DNA from 3 places in the Micromonospora sp. C51 genome. Region 2 is predicted to be linked to each of the others. Evidence: riboswitches for the same ligand, from Rfam matches in the RefSeq annotation. Region 2 holds a riboswitch; each other region holds the start of a gene.
The links. Region 2 has a riboswitch for cyclic di-AMP ahead of KBX50_RS13730 (hypothetical protein). Riboswitches for the same ligand answer to the same signal wherever they lie in the genome.
Positions count from the first base shown of each region.

Region 1: linked by a shared signal. The riboswitch ahead of KBX50_RS06110 (C39 family peptidase) and the one ahead of KBX50_RS13730 (hypothetical protein) in region 2 are both predicted to bind cyclic di-AMP.
Region 3: linked by a shared signal. The riboswitch ahead of KBX50_RS25070 (hypothetical protein) and the one ahead of KBX50_RS13730 (hypothetical protein) in region 2 are both predicted to bind cyclic di-AMP.

Region 1 is NZ_JAGPXQ010000003.1:173,797-180,398, reverse strand. Features, by position in the region: gene KBX50_RS06125 (acyltransferase) at 1-632, shown strand, start outside; gene KBX50_RS06120 (hypothetical protein) at 743-1,291, shown strand; gene KBX50_RS06115 (hypothetical protein) at 1,519-2,277, shown strand; cyclic di-AMP (ydaO/yuaA leader) riboswitch at 2,556-2,696, shown strand; gene KBX50_RS06110 (C39 family peptidase) at 2,934-3,797, shown strand; gene KBX50_RS06105 (DUF397 domain-containing protein) at 3,939-4,103, opposite strand; gene KBX50_RS06100 (class I SAM-dependent methyltransferase) at 4,379-5,188, shown strand; gene KBX50_RS06095 (DUF952 domain-containing protein) at 5,229-5,564, shown strand; gene KBX50_RS06090 (DUF4360 domain-containing protein) at 5,645-6,295, opposite strand.
Region 2 is NZ_JAGPXQ010000010.1:31,305-37,906, forward strand. Features, by position in the region: gene KBX50_RS13705 (cation-translocating P-type ATPase) at 1-607, opposite strand, end outside; gene KBX50_RS13710 (hypothetical protein) at 619-1,632, opposite strand; gene KBX50_RS13715 (heavy-metal-associated domain-containing protein) at 1,666-1,875, opposite strand; gene KBX50_RS13720 (metal-sensitive transcriptional regulator) at 1,992-2,288, shown strand; gene KBX50_RS13725 (YibE/F family protein) at 2,564-3,910, shown strand; cyclic di-AMP (ydaO/yuaA leader) riboswitch at 4,077-4,208, shown strand; gene KBX50_RS13730 (hypothetical protein) at 4,212-5,228, shown strand; gene KBX50_RS13735 (carbonic anhydrase) at 5,365-6,063, opposite strand; gene KBX50_RS13740 (MarR family winged helix-turn-helix transcriptional regulator) at 6,262-6,597, shown strand.
Region 3 is NZ_JAGPXQ010000033.1:42,967-49,568, reverse strand. Features, by position in the region: gene surE (5'/3'-nucleotidase SurE) at 1-103, opposite strand, end outside; gene KBX50_RS25075 (1-phosphofructokinase family hexose kinase) at 100-1,080, opposite strand; gene KBX50_RS25070 (hypothetical protein) at 1,290-2,393, opposite strand; cyclic di-AMP (ydaO/yuaA leader) riboswitch at 2,398-2,529, opposite strand; gene KBX50_RS25065 (cation diffusion facilitator family transporter) at 2,682-3,599, opposite strand; gene KBX50_RS25060 (AAA family ATPase) at 3,691-5,805, opposite strand; gene KBX50_RS25055 (alpha/beta fold hydrolase) at 5,894-6,602, opposite strand, start outside.

The sequences.
Region 1 (6,602 bases), on a different contig from region 2:
TGGCCGCGGCCGAACTCATGCTGCGGGGCCGCTGGCGGGGGCCCGGGCTCCCCGTGGCCAGCCTGATCTTCGTCCTGACCTGGGTGGCGGCCTCCCAGTGGATCCCGGCCGAGTTCTGGGCGGCGCTGCTGGCGGCGGCGTACGTCCTGGTGATCGCCGCGGCGGCCGACGCGGACGTGCACGGACGGCGCTCGCCGTTGCGCTCCCGGACGATGGTCTGGCTCGGCGAGGTCTCTTTCGCGTTCTACCTGGTGCACGTCTTCGTGATCATGACGATCCTGCGGTCGACCGGCGACTGGGGCACCGGCCTGCCAGGCTGGTGGGGTCCGCTCGCGGTGATCGGATTCCTGCTGCTCACCCTGGGGTTGGCCGCTCTGTTGCATCGGTACGTGGAACAGCCGATGATGCGTCGCCTGGCCCCGTCCCGACCGCCGCGACCCGGCCCGCCTGGCGCTGCGGCGCGATCCGGGTCACTCGGTGGCGTGGCGCGATCCGAGTCGCCGGGCGCGGAGCGTTCCGAGGCGTCGGCCGGCCCGTCGGCGGCCGGGCTGCCCCGACAACGGGCGTCCCGGGGCGGTGCGGACCCTGCCGGAGACGTCGAGCATGGCCGGACCGTCCATCACGGACAGTAAGTAGTCAGTAGCCTGACCTGCGCGTATCGACGCGTCCGGCGACGCGCCGGGCGGTTCGACACGCCCGGTGGCTGGTGCGTCCGGAGCGGTCGTGGCGGTAGCGTGACGAGGTGATCGCCGCCGCGCCCGCCCGTCCTTTGTGGTGGTTGGCGCGCTGGGCCGCGCGGCTGCTGACCGGGCTCGCGGTCGCCGCCGCCTTCACCCTCGGCGCCTGGGCCCTGCCCGGCCATCCGGCTCCCACCGATTGGCCCGCCACCCCGGCGCCGCTGGCCGAGACCGCCGTGGCACCGGCATCCACGGGCCCGGCCGTGCCCCTGGGGCTGGCCGCACCCCTCGACCCGGCCGCCACTCTCGATCTGGTCGCCGCTCTTGATCTGGCCGCGCCCCTCGATCTGGCCGCATCCCTCGACCTGGTTGGCCTGGCGACGCCTGCTGCACGGTGGGTCGGTGACGCAGCAGGCCCGGCCGGAGCATGCGCGTCGCCGACCAGGTGGGGTGCCGACGATCCCGCCGACCCGGCGGGGGCGTCCGCGACGCAGCCGCCGACCTGTGGTCGGCCCGGGTTGACGGTGCTCGGCAGCGTCGCTGCGAGCGTCACACGGTTGCCGGTGGCCCCGGTCGGGGGCGTCCGGGCCGCCCGCGCCCCACCGCACGCCTGACCCCGGCGACACCGCCCGCTTGATCCCCGGCGACCTTCCGTCGCGTCCGCACCGCTCGGGGCCGCACTCGCGCCGAGCCCCTGCCAACCCGTTGCCGCCAGCCGCGCCGTCGGTGCTCCCCAGCACGAGGGGCACCGCCCGCACGAACCGCGACCGCGCCGCGACGCCATCCGCGATCCGCTGCCGGTACGGCCACCGTCGCCGTACCGATTTCCCGAGGTGCCGACATGGAGAAGACAGTTCTCTACCAGTTCCTGATCGAGGTGCCACGCGCCGCCGCCATCTGGTCGGTCCTGCTCGTGCTCGCGTTGGGCGTACTCACCGTGCTTGTCGCCCGCCCGGAGCCGGCCGGGCCGGTGGAGAGACCCGCCGACGAGGACGCGGCCCGTGCCGCGATGGAGGAGGCCGACCTGCGCCGATACGCGGGCGAGGTGGCGGTCGCGGCAGCCGGCGCCGGGCAGAACGCCGAGCGACGGCGTACGGCATGGCGGGTGGCGCAGACGGATCTGGACCGCGCCTGGGCCGCGTACGACCGGGCGGAGGCCGCCGCCCGCCGGCTGGCCGGCGTCGCCGGACTGCCGACCCCGCGCACCCCCCGAACCCCGGCCGAGTACGCGGCCCGCGAGCGCTGGCTGCGCCGGGCCGCGATGGCCGCCCACTGGCGGGGCGACCTGACCGCCCGCCAACTCAGCGATGTGCTTGCGGGCCGGTCCGGCTGGGATGCCCGGCGTCATCCGGCCGAGCAGGAGGTGGTCCTCGCCCGGGTGGTGCGTGACAAGCGCCTGGCGGCCTATCGATCGGCCGCCGAGCGGGAGCGGGACCTGTGGCGGGCGGCGGAGCTGGCCTCCGAGGCGGCCCGCGCCCTCTCCGCCGAGGCGTACGCGGCTGCCGAGCGGCTCCGACCGAACCGGTTGCCCGTCTCCGGTCGGGCCACCGTCGGGCGGCGCGACCTTGTCCCGCGCTGGCGTCCGGCTCGGCTCGGCTGAAATTCCGTGAGCTGGGTCACATTAGCCGGAAATTCGGTCACTGTTCGTAGGTGAGGCGATTACCGCAGCAATCTCCGTTGAGATTGTCCACCACCCGTCCGGTTGTTACCCGAAGATGCCCGGAATGCCGTCGGTCCCATTGAGCGACGCCAGTTCTCCGGTACCCGAAAATTGCCGCATCGGATCATGTTTAAGCAGGTCAGGGTGGGTTGGCTTCGAGGTGACCGGCCAGTAGTGTCAGCGCGTCCGGTGCGGTAACCGATCGCAGGAAGCGACGCCGTGCCGACCCGCTCAATCGTGATCTCACGAACCGGGGACCCACTGCACCACTGGGGTGAATCCGCGAGCCTCGGCTCGCGGTAGGGCGTCTTCCCGCCCGAATCCGTCAGCTAACCCGGTAGGCGGTGACGGAAGGAGTACCAACCCTCGTGCAGTCCGATGTGATCCCCCTGTTCCCCCGCCTCCACGGCACCGCGGTGCCCGTGCTCGCTGGCCCGACCGCCGCGAGCTGACCCCGGTCATCGTCACCGCCCGGGCCTGTCCGGGCGTACCCCTTGAACGGCCTGTCCCGCTCACCCGGGCGGTCGTCGGCGCCCTGCTGCCGACCCGACCGCCGGTGCCGGTGTGCCGTTCTCCCCTCAGTCCGTGGAGGAACCGTGAAGCACACCCTTTCCCGCCGGCTCCGCCGGCTGGTCAGCGAACGCCCTTACCAACTCGTTGCCGGATCCGCCGTGGCCCTCGTACTGGCCACTGGTACCGGAGCTGTCCTCGCCGGCACCGGGAACACCCCGGCACCCACGCAGGCCACCACCGCCGCCGCCGAACTGCGCAGCGACACGGTGGTCGCGCCGAGTCAGGCGGAGGCCGCGCCGACGACCGCCGCACCCAGCAGCGCGGCACCCAGCAGCGCCGCGCCGGCCAGTGCCGCGCCGGCCAGCGCCGCCGCCTCGCCGTCACCGAAGGCCACCGCGGACCCGGACCTGGCCAGCAAGAAGGCGGCACCGAAGCCGCCGGCCTCGAAGGTTCTGGACTACGACCACGAGGCCCAGATCAACGGCTACTACTGCGGTCCCGCCGCGGTGCGTAACGCGCTGAGCGCCGCCGGTGTCGCGCGTAGCCAGGACGCCCTGGCCAGCCAGCTCGGCACCACGTTCGCCGGCACCAACTCGGCCGAGGACACCACCCGCGTCCTCAATGCCGTCGTCAAGGGCGACCCGTACGAGACCACGATGATCCGTGGCGGTGCGGCCACCCCGGCCCAGATGGACCAGCTCCAGGCGGACGTCGTCGCCGCCGTCACCGACGGGCGGGGCGTCGTGGTGAACGTCGCCGGTTCCGTCACCGACACCGACGGCCGCTGGCACTCGTTCCCGGGGGGCCACTACATCGCCGTGGTCGGCTACAAGGACTCCGGCCGGCTGGTGAGGATCGCCGACTCGGCCGACGCCTCGTACCCGTCGTACTGGCTCAGCACCATCGATCTGGCCAACTGGGCCGCCACCCGCGGCTACTCGGCCTGATCGCATCGTCCCGCTGCACCCGGAAGCCCTCGGCCCGCTGGCCGAGGGCTTCCGTTTCGGGTACGTCAAGCGGCGGGTCATGCTGTGTCGTCAGGCCGACGGCGCTCGGGTTGCATCAGGCGTGCGGGCGGTGTTGCGTCGTCAGGCGTGCGTGCGGTGCTGCTTCGCCAGGCCGACGAAGCTCGCCCAGGCCGCCGGGGTGAAGGCCAGCGTGGCGGTGTCGCGGTTCTTGGTGTCGCGGACCAACACGATGCCGGGCCGGGTGGCCAGCGCCATGAGGTGGTGCACCTGCCCGACCTCTACCACCTCAAACCCCACGACGCCCCCACCCCGCCACCCTCTTCACCCGCTTCATAGCCTGGACCCGCTGCCGACCCGCCTAACGACCCCGCCGCCACCGCCCCGATCGCCACACCACGAGATCTTGGACATTTTCCGTTTTTCGCTAACGGATTTTGTCCAAGATCTCGGTGAATCGACCCCGGCGGGGGCGGCGGGCGGGGGAGGACGCGGGGCGGGTGGGGCGATGCGACGATCAGGGGTGACGTCGGCCTCGACGTTTACACATGTGCGGGGGAGTCATGGGGGAGCAGGAGCCGTACGCGGGGCTGGCCACGACGTTCGACACGGCCGCCGAGCTGTACGAGCGGGCCCGACCGGGCTATCCGGAGCCATTGTTCGTCGACCTGGCCGCGACGACGGGCCTGGTGACCGGGCCGGCCAGGGTGCTGGAGATCGGCACGGGCACCGGCCAGGCCACCCTCGGTCTGCTGGCGCGCGGCTGGCAGGTGGTCACCCTGGAACCGGGACGGGAACTGGCCTCGGTGGCGCGCCGCGTGCTCGCCGGTCGCGGGGACGTACGCGTCGTGGTGTCGCCCTTCGAGCGGTGGGAAGCCGGCGACCTCGCGCCGTTCGACCTCGTCTTCGCTGCCACGTCGTGGCACTGGCTGGTTCCGGAGGTCGCCTACCGCCGCGCCGCCGAACTGCTGCACCCCGGGGGTCACCTGGCGATCGTGGCCACCGAGCACGTGTCACCACCCGGCGGCGACGACTTCTTCCGGCAGGTCGAGCGGATCTACGACGAGGTCGGCATGGGTGACGGGCAGGGCGGCCCTAAATTACCGGAGGCGATCGCGGCCCCTGACGTGGCGGCGATGGCGGGCAGCGGCTTCTTCGCCCGCCCGACCGTGCACCGCTACGTCTGGAGCCGCGACTACACCGCCGAGGAGTACCTGACCCTGCTCGCCACGTACTCCGGTCATATCGCCGCCGCGCCCTGGCAGCGGCGGACCCTCTTCGACGGGATCCGGGAGATGATCGCCGCGCGCCCGGCCGGGACGGTACGCAAGCACTACCTGAACACCCTCCAGATCGCCGTACGCCTCGACTGACGGCGCACCCCGCTGCGTGCCGGTCTGGCAGCATGGCGACGTGCTGATCTACAAGATCCTGCTGCCGGGCGAATGGGCCGAGTTCCAGGCTGCGGGCCGGTTCGAGGGCTCACCGTTCGACCGGGACAGCGGCTACATCCACTGCTCGTCGCGATCCCAACTGGCCGCGACGGCGGCACGGGTCTTCGGCGATCAGCCGCAGCTTGTCGTCGTCGCGCTCGACGCGTCCCTGCTCGGTGGCGCGCTGCGGTGGGAGGACGCCCCGAACGGCGGGCCGTTCCCACACGTCTACGCGGCCCTGCCGGCGGCAGCGATTCGCGGGGTCCACGAGGTCGCGGGTGCGGTCCGGGTGGACGAGGCGGTTCCCCTGGCGTAGCCGACGGCGGGCGCGGGGCGGGTCGTGCACCCGCGTCCGCCGCCGGCTTGTTCGGCCTCGTGGCGAAGCCGGTCAGGGGATCAGCACCGTTCCCATTTCAGGTTGAACAGGGTGTCGACGTCGCCCTCGGTCGTCGTCATGGACATGCTGACGTTCGATCCGGCGGTGCCTGGGTCCACTCTCAACTCGGTGTTGACGTTGAGCACCCGCTGTTGTCCGCAGGGCGTGTAGACCAGCACGGGGGCGACGTCCGAGGTGCCCCAGAAGCCGTTGTAGGGACCGGTGAAGGTCGCGTCGGTGCGGCTGGTCTCGGACGAGCCCTGCCAGTAGTAGGTCGTGCGCTGGCGACCGGTCGCGCCGGTGGGGATGCGGGCCCGGCCCCGGTAGTCGGCGGCGGCGACGGCGATGGTCCAGCCGGCCGGCACGTTGACGAGCACACCTAGCTGGCAGTTCTTCCGGCTGTCGGTGACGTCGACGCCCCGGCCCGCGGTGGCGACGAAGTCGTAGTACCGGATCCGGAAGCCGGTGTTGTCGGGATGGGCCACCACCCGGGCGGTGCCGGGGGAGCAACCGGAGCCGTTGGCAGCCACCACCTCGACGGTGATCTCGCTGTCCGGTACAGCGGTGGCAGCGGATGGAGCGGCGTGGGCCGGTGCGGACAGGGACAACGCGAGAACCGTGCCGAGTACGGCGAAGATTCCGTTTCTCGCGCCGACGAGGTTCTTTGTCATTCCGTTCCTCTCGGATGCAGTTGATGTTCACCGAATTCAACGCGTGTTTCTTCGCCGAACGGCCATGAGGCGCTTCGCGTGCCGGCCCGTTGTGGGAGGCGGTGAGTAGCACTCGGTTGGCGTTCTGCGAGAGGATGCTAGCGACGGGTGACGACCGCCGCAAGCATCAGTCTCCGTCTATATGATCCAATGCCGCCTGATGCTTGATCGGAATTGCCAGGCACGGAGATCCACCTCTATAACTGTTGCTGCATAAGGGCTATGCGCCTGATCGACGGGCGGTCTGGGCCCAGGTTTCGGGCGATCT
Region 2 (6,602 bases):
CGCCGTCGGTACGCCCGATGGAGAAGCTGAACGGATGGGTCATGCCGGGGGTGCCGGCGGTACCGAGGAGCAACGCCCACACCGACCAGCCGAGGGCGGCCAACGTGCCGAGCGACACCAGAGTGTCCATCGTCGCGGCACCGTGCCGCAGGTTGACCAGCGCGGCCCGGTGGAAGGGCAGCCCGCCGTAGACCACCACCGGGGCGGCCAGGGTCAGCGACAGCCACTGCCAGTAGGTGAACTGCCAGGCCGGCACCATGGCCAGCGCGATCACCGGCAGGCTCAGCGCCACCGATACCCACAACCGGGTACGCAGTGCGGGGAGCGGGTCCGCCGGCTCGGCGGCAGCCGGTCCGGCCGGGGTGGGCGGTGGCGGCAGGCTGGCCTGGTAACCGGTCTTCTCGACGGTGGCGACGAGATCGTCCGGAGTGACCGGGTCGGCGTACGAGACCGTCGCCTTCTCGGTGGCGTAGTTGACGGTGGCCTGCACGCCGTCCATCCGGTTGAGCTTCTTCTCGATCCGGGCGGCGCAGGACGCGCAGGTCATCCCGCCGATGGCCAGCTCGATCAGGTGCGGTGCGGCGGTCAGGGGTCGGCTCGTACTCATGGCTGGTCCTGTCAGTCGTGTCCGTGCCCGGGGGTTCCGTGCCCGTCCGCGGGCCCGGTGGGGTGCCCGTCGGCCGGTCCGGTGGTGGGGCGTCCGTCGGCCGGTCCGGTGGTGCCGCCTTGGTCACCGACGTGCACCGTGAGCTCGGCGGTACGCACCACTCCCCGGTGGCGGAAGTCGAGATAGAGCCGGTACGCGCCGGCCGAGGGGAACTCGGTGGCGAAGCTGACCTGTGGGCCGGGGGCGGTGCGCCCGTCTCCCGGGCTGCCCTCGGGGTGTACGTGGAGATAGGCCAGGTCACCACGGCGCAGCGCCACCAGGTGACCGTACGCGCCGAGGTACGGATCCAGGTCGGTGACCGGCGTGCCGTCGCGGCTGACGGTCAGCGTCAGGGTCGTGGTGCGCCCCGGCTGCGGGGCTCCGGTGAGGGCGACCGTGTAACCGTCGACGGTGGCGCTGCTCGCCGGGGCGGGCAGCGGCCGCTCGGTCAGCGCGCCGGGGACGGTCACGTCGACGCCGAGCGTCAAGGGGTCACCACCGGACGGGGTGAAGTCGGCGAAGGCCCGCCACACCCCGGGAGAGCCCAGCGGTGAGGCGATCCGCCAGGTGCCGTCCCCGGCCAGCTCCGGATGGACGTGCCGGAATCCGGAGAGGTCGCGGCGGGCCACGATGAGGTGCATCCGTTCGTCGTGGGTGACGTCGTACCCGGTCACCGGACGGCCATCGGGACCGGTGATCCGGAACGCGAACTCACCCGGCGGCGCGTCGACCGGCACCAGGGTGTAGCCACGGTCGGAAACGAGCAGGCCGCCGGGCAGGTGCCCGGCTCCTTCCTCGTGTCCGGCCACCCCCTCATGCCCGGCGTCACCCTCGTCGCGGGCGTCACCGCCGTGGCCGGCGCCCTCGCTGTCGTGGCCGGCGGCGACCACGGCAACCGGACCGGTCAGCTGCCCCACCCCGTAGGCCGTGCCGAACACCGCCGTCAGGCCGAGCACGAAGCCACTCAGCTTCGTCGCCGTGTTCATGGTTGACCCCTCGGTTTCCGCGCGCCGGCCGGCTCAGGCGCCGGCCAGCTCGTATCCGGCCTCGTCGACGGCGGCACGCACCGCGTCGTCGGAGAGCGGCTGGTCGCTGGTGACGGTGACCCGACCGGCGGCCAGATCCACCTGGACGTCCTTGACGCCCTCGATCGCACCGATCTCGGTGCTGACCGCGTTGACACAGTGCCCGCAGGTCATGCCCTGCACCTGGTACGTCGTGCTGACCATGGAACTCTCCTCGCTACTCCGAAAGGGGCGGGCCGAATGCCCACCCGGATACCCGCAGGGGGTATCCGTCGCATCGACCGTACCATACCCCCCGGGGGTAGGTTATTCTTGCCGGCATGAGCACACCCGCGCCGATCCGTGGCTACACCGCCAGCAAGGACCAGCTCCTCGCCCGCCTGCGCCGGGTGGAGGGCCAGGTCCGCGGCATCGAGAAGATGGTCGACGAGGACCGCTACTGCATCGACGTGCTCACTCAGATCTCCGCCATCCAGGCCGCCCTGGACAAGGTCGCCCTCGGCCTGCTCGACGGGCACGCCCGGCACTGCATGCACGAAGGTGCCGCCGAGGGGCGCGCCGACGAGATGGCGACCGAGATGATGGCCGCCGTGGGCCGGCTCATGAAGCGCGGCTGACCCGACCCGCCGACGCACCCTCGCGACAGGCGTCGGCAGGTCGGGCTGGTTACCATTCGCACACGATGGCCAGCCGAAATCCGTGCCTCGCGGCCCGAGGTCGCCGTCAGGCGTACGCCCGCACGGCCGTCGCGAGCCGGTCCACAGCTCACGGTACGCAGCCACCCTGCCACGCTCAGGCCATTCGGGCTGCCCTTCCACACCGCCGTCCGGCGGCACTGAACCGTCTCGCCCATCGACACGTACTCAGCCCTGAAATCGTTGGGAGACACTGAATGGGCGCCGACCACACCCGTTCCGCTCCGCCCACCCCGCCGGGGGTGCGGCGGATCCTTGTCGTGACGGTGGTCCCCCTCTTCATCGCCACCCTGGTCGCCGCCATCGTGCTCTGGCCCCGGGACGCCCCGCGCCCCGAGGCCGCCGACGACACCCCCCGCTACCACGGCACGGTCACCCGGGTGGTCAGCGAGCCGTGCCCACCCAACCCGGTGGTACCCGAGGGGACTCCGACGGCCGCGGACGGCCCCTGCGGCACGGTCACCGTCCGGGTGCAGACCGGACCGGACGCCGGGCAGGAGGTGCAGACACCCATCCCGACCGGGCCGGGCGCCCCTCGCGTGGAGGTCGACGACGACATCATCCTGGTCTCGCTGATCGACCCGGAGGACCCCTCGGTCAGCTCCTACAACATCGCCGAGCACCAACGCGGCAAGCCGCTGGTGTGGCTGGCCGTACTCTTCGCCGCCGCCATCGTCGCCTTCGGGCGGCTACGCGGACTGGCCGCGCTGGGTGGCCTGGCCGCCAGCTTCGCCATCCTGCTGACCTTCGTGCTGCCCGGCATCAGCGCCGGCCAGCCACCGCTCGCGGTCGCCATCGTCGGCGCCTCGCTGATCATGTTCGTGGTGCTGTACCTGACCCACGGCATATCCGCCCAGACCTCGGTGGCCGTGCTCGGCACGCTCGCCAGTCTGGTGCTCACCGGGCTGCTCGGGCTGGCCGCGACCGGGGCCACCCACCTGACCGGTTTCGGCAGCGAGGACGCCACCACCCTGTCCATGTTCCGCGCCGACGTCGACCTGCACGGTCTGCTGCTCGCCGGCATCATCATCGGCTCGTTGGGCGTACTCGACGACGTCACGGTCACCCAGGCCGCTGCGGTCAACGAGTTGCGCCACGCCAACCCGGGCCTCTCCCGCCGCGAGTTGTACCGCTCGGCGACCCGGGTCGGGCGGGCACACATCGCCTCGGTGGTCAACACGATCGTGCTGGCGTACGCCGGCGCCTCGCTGCCCCTCCTGCTTCTGCTGACCGCGGATTCCCGCGCGCTGGGGCAGATCCTGACCAGCGAGTTCCTCACCACGGAGATCGTTCGAAGCGTGGTCGCCACGCTCGGGCTGATCGCCGCGGTACCGCTGACCACCGCGCTGGCCGCGGTGGTCAGCACCGCCGGGCGCGGCGACGCCGACGTCCACAGCGGTGCGTCCACCCCCGTGATTCCCCGGCCGGCAACGGACCGGGCCGAGGCGCTCCACGCCCTCAGCACCCCACCCACCCGAAACACGTCCCCCGCCACCCCTTCGAGGTGGCCCGACCCGGACAGGAGCACGGACACCACATGGTGACACTCCTCAACGTGACCGCCTCTGCCAACGCGGCCCGTAATCGTGTCGCTGGTCACTCAAAGCGATTACGAAATGACGCATCTCGTCGGGTTCGGGGCGTAGAAGCACAGATGGACTGTCAGGTAACCTCACTGCCGGTCACCGCCGAAGGCGCGCAGCGGCGCCTGCGGTGCCGCCGCCCAATCGCCGCCAGGCGAGCCGGGGACCCAGGTACGTGGGGTGAATCCGCGAAAGCGGTAGGGGCCACTTCCGTCCCGAACCCGTCAGCTAACCCGGTCGGCGGTCGATGGAAGGGAATACAGTGACGGCACCCCTACGCCGCTGGTTGACGCCCGTGGTGGCCGTGTTCGCCGCGTTCGCCGTGTTCGCTGGTCCGATGCCGGCGACGGCCGCACCGAACGACCCCAAACCAGCGGAGCACGACGACGACCCGCCGATGCTCAACGACTTGATCGAGGCGACCACCCGGGACTACTCCAAGGCCAAGGCCAAACTGGAGAAGTCCAAGAAGCGCCAGCTCCGCCTGGCGGTCGAGGTCCGCGCCGCGCAGGCCGACCTCGACGCTCTCTCGCCACAGGTCGCCCAGATCGCCACCCAGTCGTACCGGACGGGCCGGGTCGGCGCGATCGCCATGCTGTTGCAGAGCAGCGCACCGGACTCGTTCATCAACCGGGCCTCAGCACTGGACGAGCTGAACCTGGTCAACGACAAGAAACTGGGCGAGGTCAACGCGATCAAGCTCCGCGCCGAGCAGGCCAAGCTCGCGCTCGACGCCGAGGTGCGCGAGCAGAAGAAGCTGACCAACGACATGGCGCGCAAGAAGAGCGAGGCGGAGAAGTCCCTCCGGCTGGTCGGTGGTGTCGGCCTGACCGGCGGGCTGGTGGACGCCACCTCGCCGGTGGCCCGGATTGCGCCGAACCGGGCCTCGGACGGCGGCTGGAAGTCCGAGTCATGCAGCCAGAACGATCCCACCACGTCGGGCTGCATCACCCCGCGGACGCTGCACATGTACAAGGAGGTCAAGCGGGCCGGATTCAACCGGTTCGTCGGCTGCTTCCGTCCGGGTGACAAGTTCGAGCACCCCAAGGGCCGAGCCTGTGACTGGTCATTGCAGAACAGCGGCTTCAGCCCGTGGCACAACAACGACACCCGGATCTACGGCAACAACCTGGCGGCCTTCCTGGTCCGCAACGCCGACCGACTGGGCGTCTACTACGTGATCTGGAACCGACAGATCTGGTTCGCGGCCACGGAACGCTGGAGTTCCTACAGTGGCCCGTCCAACCACACGGACCACGTTCACGTGTCGCTGCTCTGATCGCCGACGCGACGCACCGAGGGCCGTCCCGCCAACCGTGGCGGGACGGCCCTCGTCGTTCCGGAGGTCACCGTCGGACGCGGTCGCCGACTGCCGGTACCCGGACCCGCGTCATTCCTCGCGGTGGGTCGCGGGATCAGGGCGCGGTCGCCACCGCACCGCCGAGTTCGGCGGGTTCCGCGGCCACCGCCCGCACCTCACCGGCGGCCAGTCGGTACGACATGCCGACCACCGCACATCGCCCGGCAGCCACCTCCGCCGCGAGGGCCGCGGAGGAGGCCAGCATCGTCTCGACGGTCCGCGCGATGTGGACGTCCACGATGCCGTCCAGGTCGTGCACTCCGGCTTCCTGCGCCCGGTGCAGGCTCGGCACCACGGCGTCGACCACGGCACCCAGATGCCCGGGCGGCGTGGTGGCGGTGGCCAGCGCCTCGCGGGCCGCCTGGACAGCGCCGCACGAGTCATGGCCGAGCACCACCACCAGGGGCGTACGCAGCACGGCCACCGCGTACTCCACGCTGCCCAGCACCTCCGGCCCGACGGTGTGCCCGGCGGTGCGCACCACGAAGAGGTCACCCAACCCGCGATCGAAGATGATCTCGGCGGCGAGCCGGGAGTCGGAGCAGCCGACGATCACCGCGAAGGGATGCTGTTCGGCCGCGACGGCGGCCCGTCGCCCAGCGTTCTGGTTGGGATGCCGCAGTGCGTCGGTGACGAACCGCCGGTTGCCGGCGAGCAACTCGGCGAGGGCCCGCTGCGGGGCACCGGGAAGATCCGCGGTGAGTAACTCGCGGTCCGGTCCGGGCTGGGGACCGAGCGTTCCGGGTCGACTCATCCGGCTGCACCTCATCTCTGGGAGAATGCCTGGTCATCCCGGCCGGCGCTGGTCACGGGCTGCCATCACGGTCACACGCGGCATAACGCACGTCAAGCTATACGTGATATGCATTTCATGCATCAGTCGACGCTTGCGCCCGGCCGGACCGGGGCCGGTGACGGCGCGGGCCGGGGTACTCGAACGGCAGGTCATACGATGGCGGGCATGGCGAGCACTGACGGACGGGAAAGCGCACGGAACTGGACTTTCCTCACGAACCATGCGCACGTCCTGCTCGCCATCGCCCGTAACCCCACCGCCCGGCTACGCGACGTCGCGACGGAGGTCGGCGTCACCGAACGTGCCGCTCAGGCCATCGTCGCCGACCTGGAGGCGGGCGGCTACCTGCACCGCACCCGGGTGGGCCGGCGCAACGAGTACACCCTCAACCCGGCCGGGCGGTTCCGCCACCCGGCGGAGGCCGACCACCAGGTGGGTGACCTGCTGGCCCTCTTCACCAAGGAGCAGGTGACCGACACCGCCGACCATTGAGCCGG
Region 3 (6,602 bases), on a different contig from region 2:
CCACCACCACGTCCAGGCCCCGGTCGACGGCCGCCCGGGCCAGCGCCTGGATGCCCGGCGCGGCGATCCCGTCGTCGTTGGTGATCAGCACCCGCAGCGTCATCGGCCACCCGCCCGTTGCGCCAGTTCGTCAGGGGTGGTCCGCTCCTGGGGACGGCTGCCCGCCGGTTCCAACCGGACCCGGTCGACGAGGCCGTTGATCGAGTCGAGACGGCCGGTGCCGAGACCGTGTCGGGTGACGTTGAGCGCGCCGGCCGCCGCGCCGGTACGGATCGCCGTGCGGACGTCGCCGCCCCGGGCCACCACGGCGGCCACCCCGGCGGTCATCGAGTCGCCCGCCCCGCGCGGGTCGGCGGCTTCCAGCCGCGGCATCCGCACCTCGAACACCTCGCCGTCGACAAGCGCCAACGCGGGCTTGTCGGCCCGGCTGACCACCACGTTCTCGGCACCGGAGGCGTGCAGGTCGTACATCGCGCGGGTGAGCTCCTCCTCGTCGTCGCCGTCGGCCCGCCCGTCGGCGATCAGTTCCTCGTGGCTGACCTTGAGAAAGAAGACACCGCTTTCCAGGACGGCGGCGAGGTGCTCGCCGCAGAGGTCCACCACCACGCGACCACCGTTGGCACCGAGATCCGCCGCGAAACGCCGGTAGAGGTCGGCGGGGACCAGTGACGGATGGTTCGGCCCGCTCAACACGCTCACCGGCGCGCGCAGGCCCTCGCCGAGCGCGAGGTTGTACAGCTCGTCCAGCTCGTGCCGGCTCAACGGCTGGCCGATGACGTCGACGATCTCCTGGCGGGTCCCCTCGCGGCGGTCGTGCACGTACCCGCCGGTGCCGCCGGAGTCGCGGGCCACCACCTTCAGGTCGACTCCCTCGCTGACCAGCAACGGTTGCAGTACCTGCCCGACCTCACCGCCGAGCGCCGCGCAGAGCACCACGTCGACGCCGAGGGACAGCACCATCCTGGCCTGCCACACCCCCTGCCCGCCCGGGTGCAGGTGCAACTCGGGTGCGTCGCTCGGCTGGTCGATGGTCACGGTCAGCAGCGGTGTCGGTGCGAAGATCATGACGCGGCCGGTCATGACCGTACCCTGTTCGTACCGCCGAGCCTGGCGATTCGCTCGTTCATGGCGTTCCTCCCGTCAGCGGACAAATACCGCTTCCTGGTACGACGGTAACCAAGGGGACGCGTCGATGCGCGCCGAAGGGACGGTGCCCCGCCGGCCAACGGTGAAACGCAGCGCCGGGTGAACCGCTCGTGAAGAGCAGTTCACCCGGCGCGACGAGGAGGTCAGTACACCGACAGGTGGACGTGGTTGGTGTGGTCGCTGGACGGGTCACCGCGGGCGCCGCTGTAGGACTTCCAGCCGCTGCTGGGCAGCCAGATCTGCCTGTACCAGATCACGTAGAGCACCGCGAGCCGGTCGGCGTTCTTGACGAAGTACGCCGCCAGGTTGTTGCCGTAGGTCCGGTCGCCTCCGGTCGCGTCCCCACCGAAGCCGTTCTTCTGGGCGGCGAAGTCGCAGGCCCGACCCTTCGGGTGCTCGCCCGAGCCGCCGGAGCGGTAGCAGGAGACGTACCGGGTGAAGCCGGCCGACTTGGCCTGCTTCAGCGCGTGCAGGGTGCGTGGGGTGATGCAGCCGTTGGCCGGGGTCGGGTCGTTGACGCTGCACGACTCCGAGGGCCACGACCCGTCCGAGTTGCGGGGGGCGGGCTTGGCGGTGGGGCTCGACCCGCTGCTGCGCGACGGTGACCGGGCGGCCCGCTCGGCGGCCCTGGCCCGTTCGGCCGCCTCGTCCCGCTCGATGGCCACGGTCAACGCCCGCTCGGCCTGGTCCTTGCGCTTGGCCATCACGGCCACCTGCTTGCGCTGCTCCTGGATCTCCACGTCCAGGGCCTGCTTGGTGGCGCTGACCTCGTCGCGGGCCGCCTGGAGCTCGCGCAGTGCGCGGTCCTCGTTGGCGGCGACCGCGTCCAGCGCCGCCGCCCGGTCCATGAAGCCGGCCGGTGAACCGCTGTTGAGCAGCGCCGACGCCGCGCCCAGCCGCCCGGTGCGGTACGCCTGCGCGGCGATCGCGGCGACCTTGGTGCCGCGCTCGGCGACCTGGCTCTCGGTCGTCTTGAGCTGCTCGGCAAGCTTCTTCTGGCGCTTGACCGAGCGGCCGAGCGCGGTCTTGGCGTCGAGGTAGCCCTTGCTGGCGGCCTCCAGTTGGGCCCGCAGCGCCGGCGTGCCACCCTCGTCGTCCACATCGCCCGGGGCAGCCGCCCGCAATGGCGGCGATGCCGCGGCGGCGGGGGTGAAGGGGGCCAGCGCGACGCCAAGAGTGAGGGCGAGCGCGGCGGCGATCAGGGCCGCCGTACGGGCGGCCGGTCTTACCGTTGCCACTGCTGGCATGCACGTTTCCTTCCGTCAGCCGCCGACCGGGTTAGCTGACGGGTTCGGGACGGAAGATCCCTACCGCTGACGCGGATACACCCCAGGAACATGGTTCCCCGGTTCGCCCTGGCGGGCGATTAGGCGGCGGCCGCCGCCGGCACCGGTGGGTGCCGCCTGGCGGAGGCCGGGTCCGAGCCTACCGGTGCCCATGTGACCGGTGCAGCTGCTGTTACTGCTGGTGTTCAGTTGTTGACTAGTAGAACAGATCAAAAGCGGACAATAACCCCTTTTACCCGATTCTTCCGGTCACCACTGTGCCGCCCCGCAGGGCCCGGGATCCGATCGCGGCTCGATCTGGAGGGTCGCGTGCTCGATCTGGAAGTCCTCGTGCAGCGCCGAGCGGGCCGCCGCCAGCACGGCGCCGACGTCGGCGCCCGGTCTGACGGTGAGGTGCGCCGAGGCGACCTCCATGCCGGAGGTCAACGTCCAGACGTGCAGGTCGTGGACGTCGGCCACGCCCGGCACCGCGGCCAGCCGGTCGTACACCGCGGTGACCTGAAGGTGTTCCGGAGCGGCCTGGACCAGGATGCGCACCGCCGCCCGGCCCAGGCGCCACGTCCGGGGCAGGATGAACGTGGCGATCGCGACGGCCACCAGAGGATCGGCCCACCACCAGTCGGTCACGGCGATCAGCAGGGCGGCCGCGATCACGCCCAGTGAACCGAGCAGGTCTGCCAGCACCTCCAGGTACGCCCCGCGCAGGTTGATGCTCTCCCGCGCCCCTGGACGCAGGAGAGCGAACGCGACGACGTTGGCGAGCAGGCCGAGTGCGGCCACCACCAGGACCGGACCGGCGAGCACCTCGGGCGGATCGCCGAAGCGGCGTACCGCCTCGACCAGCACGTACACCGCGACGCCGGAGAGCAATACGGCGTTGGCCAGGGCCGCGAGCACCTCCAGTCGGTAGAGCCCGAAGGTGCGTTGCGGGTCCGTGTCGGCCCGACGGGTGGCAGCCACGGCCGCGAGGGCCATCCCGATGCCCAGCACGTCGGTGAACATGTGCCCGGCGTCGGAGAGCAGGGCCAGCGAACCGGTCCGCAGAGCGGTGACTGCCTCGATCGCCATCAGCACGCTGAGCAGGGCGAACGCTGCCCACAGCCGGCCGGAGTGGCGGTGGGCGGCGTTCGACACCGCAGCGTGGTGGTGGTCATGGCCGGCGCCCACCCAGACACCTTGCGACGTCCGTCGGACCGGGGACGGAGCTATGCCAACATCGCTATGTATGCAACCGTCTGGCGGGTCGCGGTGTTCGGGTTCAACCGGCCGGGTCGACGGTGGTCAACCGCTGGGTGGCCCGGGACAGCGCGACGTAGAGGGTACGGACCCCGGAGCCGGGCTCCGCCCGGATCTCCGCCGGGGCGACCAGCACCACACCGTCGTACTCCATGCCCTTGGCCTCGAGGCTGGTCACCACCTGCAACCGCTGCCCGCCCAGCGCCCCCAGCCAGGCCGCGACCTGATCCCGTCGGGGCACCGGAGTGATCACTCCGACGGTGCCCTCGACCTCGCCGAGCAGGGCGCTGGCGGCCGTCACGACGGTGGTCTCCAACTCGGGCGCCGGTACCTCGAGCTGGAGTGGATCGATGCCGGTGGAACGGACCGCGGTGGGCAACGCGAGCTCCGGGTACGCCCGCCGGATCTCGGCCGCCGCCACCGCGAAGATCTCCGCCGAATTGCGGTAGTTCGTGGTGAGCGTGAACCGGTGCCGGCGGCGGCGCCCCAGCGCCTGGTCGCGGGCCCGGGCCAACTCCTGCGGATCTCCCGTCCACGCGGTCTGCGCCGGGTCACCCACCACCGTCCAGGACGCCAGCCGCCCGCGCCGGCCCACCATCCGCCACTGCATCGGTGAGACGTCCTGGGACTCGTCGACCACCAGGTGGGCGTAGTCGCGGTAGTCCTCGGGGCGTTCCCGGGCGGCCTGCCGGGCGGCCCGCTGCCGGTCGGCGAAGGTGCTCAGCTCACGCACCCCACCGGCCAACTGGAACGGGTCCCGCTTGGGGCGGGCGGGGCGCATCGGCTTGCCGAGCAGCGCGTCCAACTCGTCCAGCAGCGCAACGTCGGCGACGGTCGGGCCGTCCGTGGCCAGCCCCCGGTACGCCGCACCCAGCAGCCGGATCTCGGCACCGGAGAGCAGGCCCCCGCCGTACCGGCGCAACCGCTGCGGATCGGCCAACCAGGCGAGCACGTGCCGCGGATGCAGCCGTGGCCACCAGGCCTTCAGGAAGTCGCGGAAGTCCGTGCGGTCGATCAGCTCGTCCTCGAAGGCGCGCTGCTCGGGCAGCCCGGTGATGCCCAGCCGGCGGGCCTGCGCCCAGAGCGCGGCGAGCACGCCGTCGAAGCCGGCCCGACGCACCTCGTTGCGGCGGGCGCCACGGGGCAGCGCGCGATCCCGGACGGCGTCCAGCTCGGCCTGCTCCAGCCGCAGCAGCGTGCCCCGGTACAGCAGGCGCAACTCGGTCGGGGAGTCGGGCACCGCGTCCCGGGCCGCCCGTTCCAGCACCCGGCGCATCCGCAGCGAACCCTTGATCGCCGCCACCTCGGGCGGGTCGGTGCGGGTGGCCACCACCCCGGGGAAGAGGGTGCCCAGTGAGCGCAGGGTGGCGGTGTCCTCGCCCAGCGACGGCAGCACCGAGGCGATGTACTCGACGAAGACCGAGGAGGGGCCGATCACCAGGATGCCACCTCCGGCGTACCGGCTGCGGTCGGCGTAGAGCAGGTACGCCGCGCGATGCAGCGCCACCGCCGTCTTGCCGGTGCCCGGGCCGCCGGAGACGAGGGTCACGCCCGAGCCGGGGGAGCGGATCGCCTCGTCCTGCTCGCGCTGGATGGTGGCCACGATGTCCCGCATGCCCCGACCGGTGGTCCGGGACAGGGTGGCCAGCAGCGCACCGTCGCCGACCACCGCCATCTCCGGCGGGGCGGCGTCCGGATCCAGCAGGTCGTCCTCGATCCGGGTGACCCGCTCCCCGCTGGACTGGATCGTCCGACGCCGGACGACGCCCAGCGGCTCGGCCGGGGTCGCCCGGTAGAAGGCGGCGGCAGCCGGGGCCCGCCAGTCCACCACCAGTGTGGTGGCGTCCTCGTCGCGGATACCGAGTCGCCCGACATACAGGGTCTGCCCGTCACGCAGGTCGAGTCGGCCGAAGACCAACCCCTCGTACTCGGCGTCGAGCAGGTGGCGTCGCTGCGCGGCGTGGAAGACCATCGCGTCCCGCTCGACAAGCGCACCGAAGTTGCCGACCCGGGCCAGCCGGTAGCCCTCCCGTTCCGCGCGAACGGCGGATCGGCGCAGCTCGGCCAGTCGCGCGTACACCCGGTCGAGATGCCGTTGCTCGGCGGCGATCTCCTGATCCAGGGTGCTCTGGTCCACCGCTCGCTCTCCTCGTGACGCCGCCTGGCCAACCGCACGAGATTACGCCCCGCCGCGGAGCTGGGCGGAACGGCATTGGGTGGGACGGTCAGGCGTGGACGCGCCGCTGGGTCGGAAGGTCGTCCAGGACTCGGCGCAACACGCCGGCCAGGGCGGCGTTGACCTCCTCGGGCCGCTCCATCATCAACATGTGCCCGGCGCCGGGGCAGACGGTCAGCTCGGTGGCGGGCAGCGCGGCGGCGATGGACTCCGCGCACGGCGGCGGGGTGAGCCGGTCCCGGTCGCCGACCAGCGCCGCCGCCGGCAGGTGAGCCAGCGCGGTGAGGGTGGCCAGTCGGTGCTGGGTGCCGATGGAGGCGCGGAACCCACCGATCGACCGTAGTGAGGCGCGGGCCACCGCCGAGGTGACCAGTCGGATGTCCGTGGCGTCGCACCGGTCCCCGAACAGCATCCACCGGATGCTCGGTCGGAGCGCGCGCAACAGGGCCTGGGGCGGTCGCCAGGCGCCGCAGCGGGCGAGAACCCCGGCGCCGGTGGTCTCGGCCAGCCGGATGATCCGGGCGATCCGGGGAGAAAGGCCGTAGACGGTGTGGGTGTGCCCCTCGGCCGTGGTGGAGACGAAGACCAGACCGGCGGTGCGTCGGGAGAAGTGGTCCGGGTGGCGGTGCGCGTACTCCATGATCGTCATGCCGCCCATCGAGTGGCCGACCAGCACCACCGGGCCGGTGGGCGCCACCGCGTCCAGCACCGCGGCCAGGTCGTCGCCCAGCTGGGCCAGGGTCGCCGTGGGCAGCGCC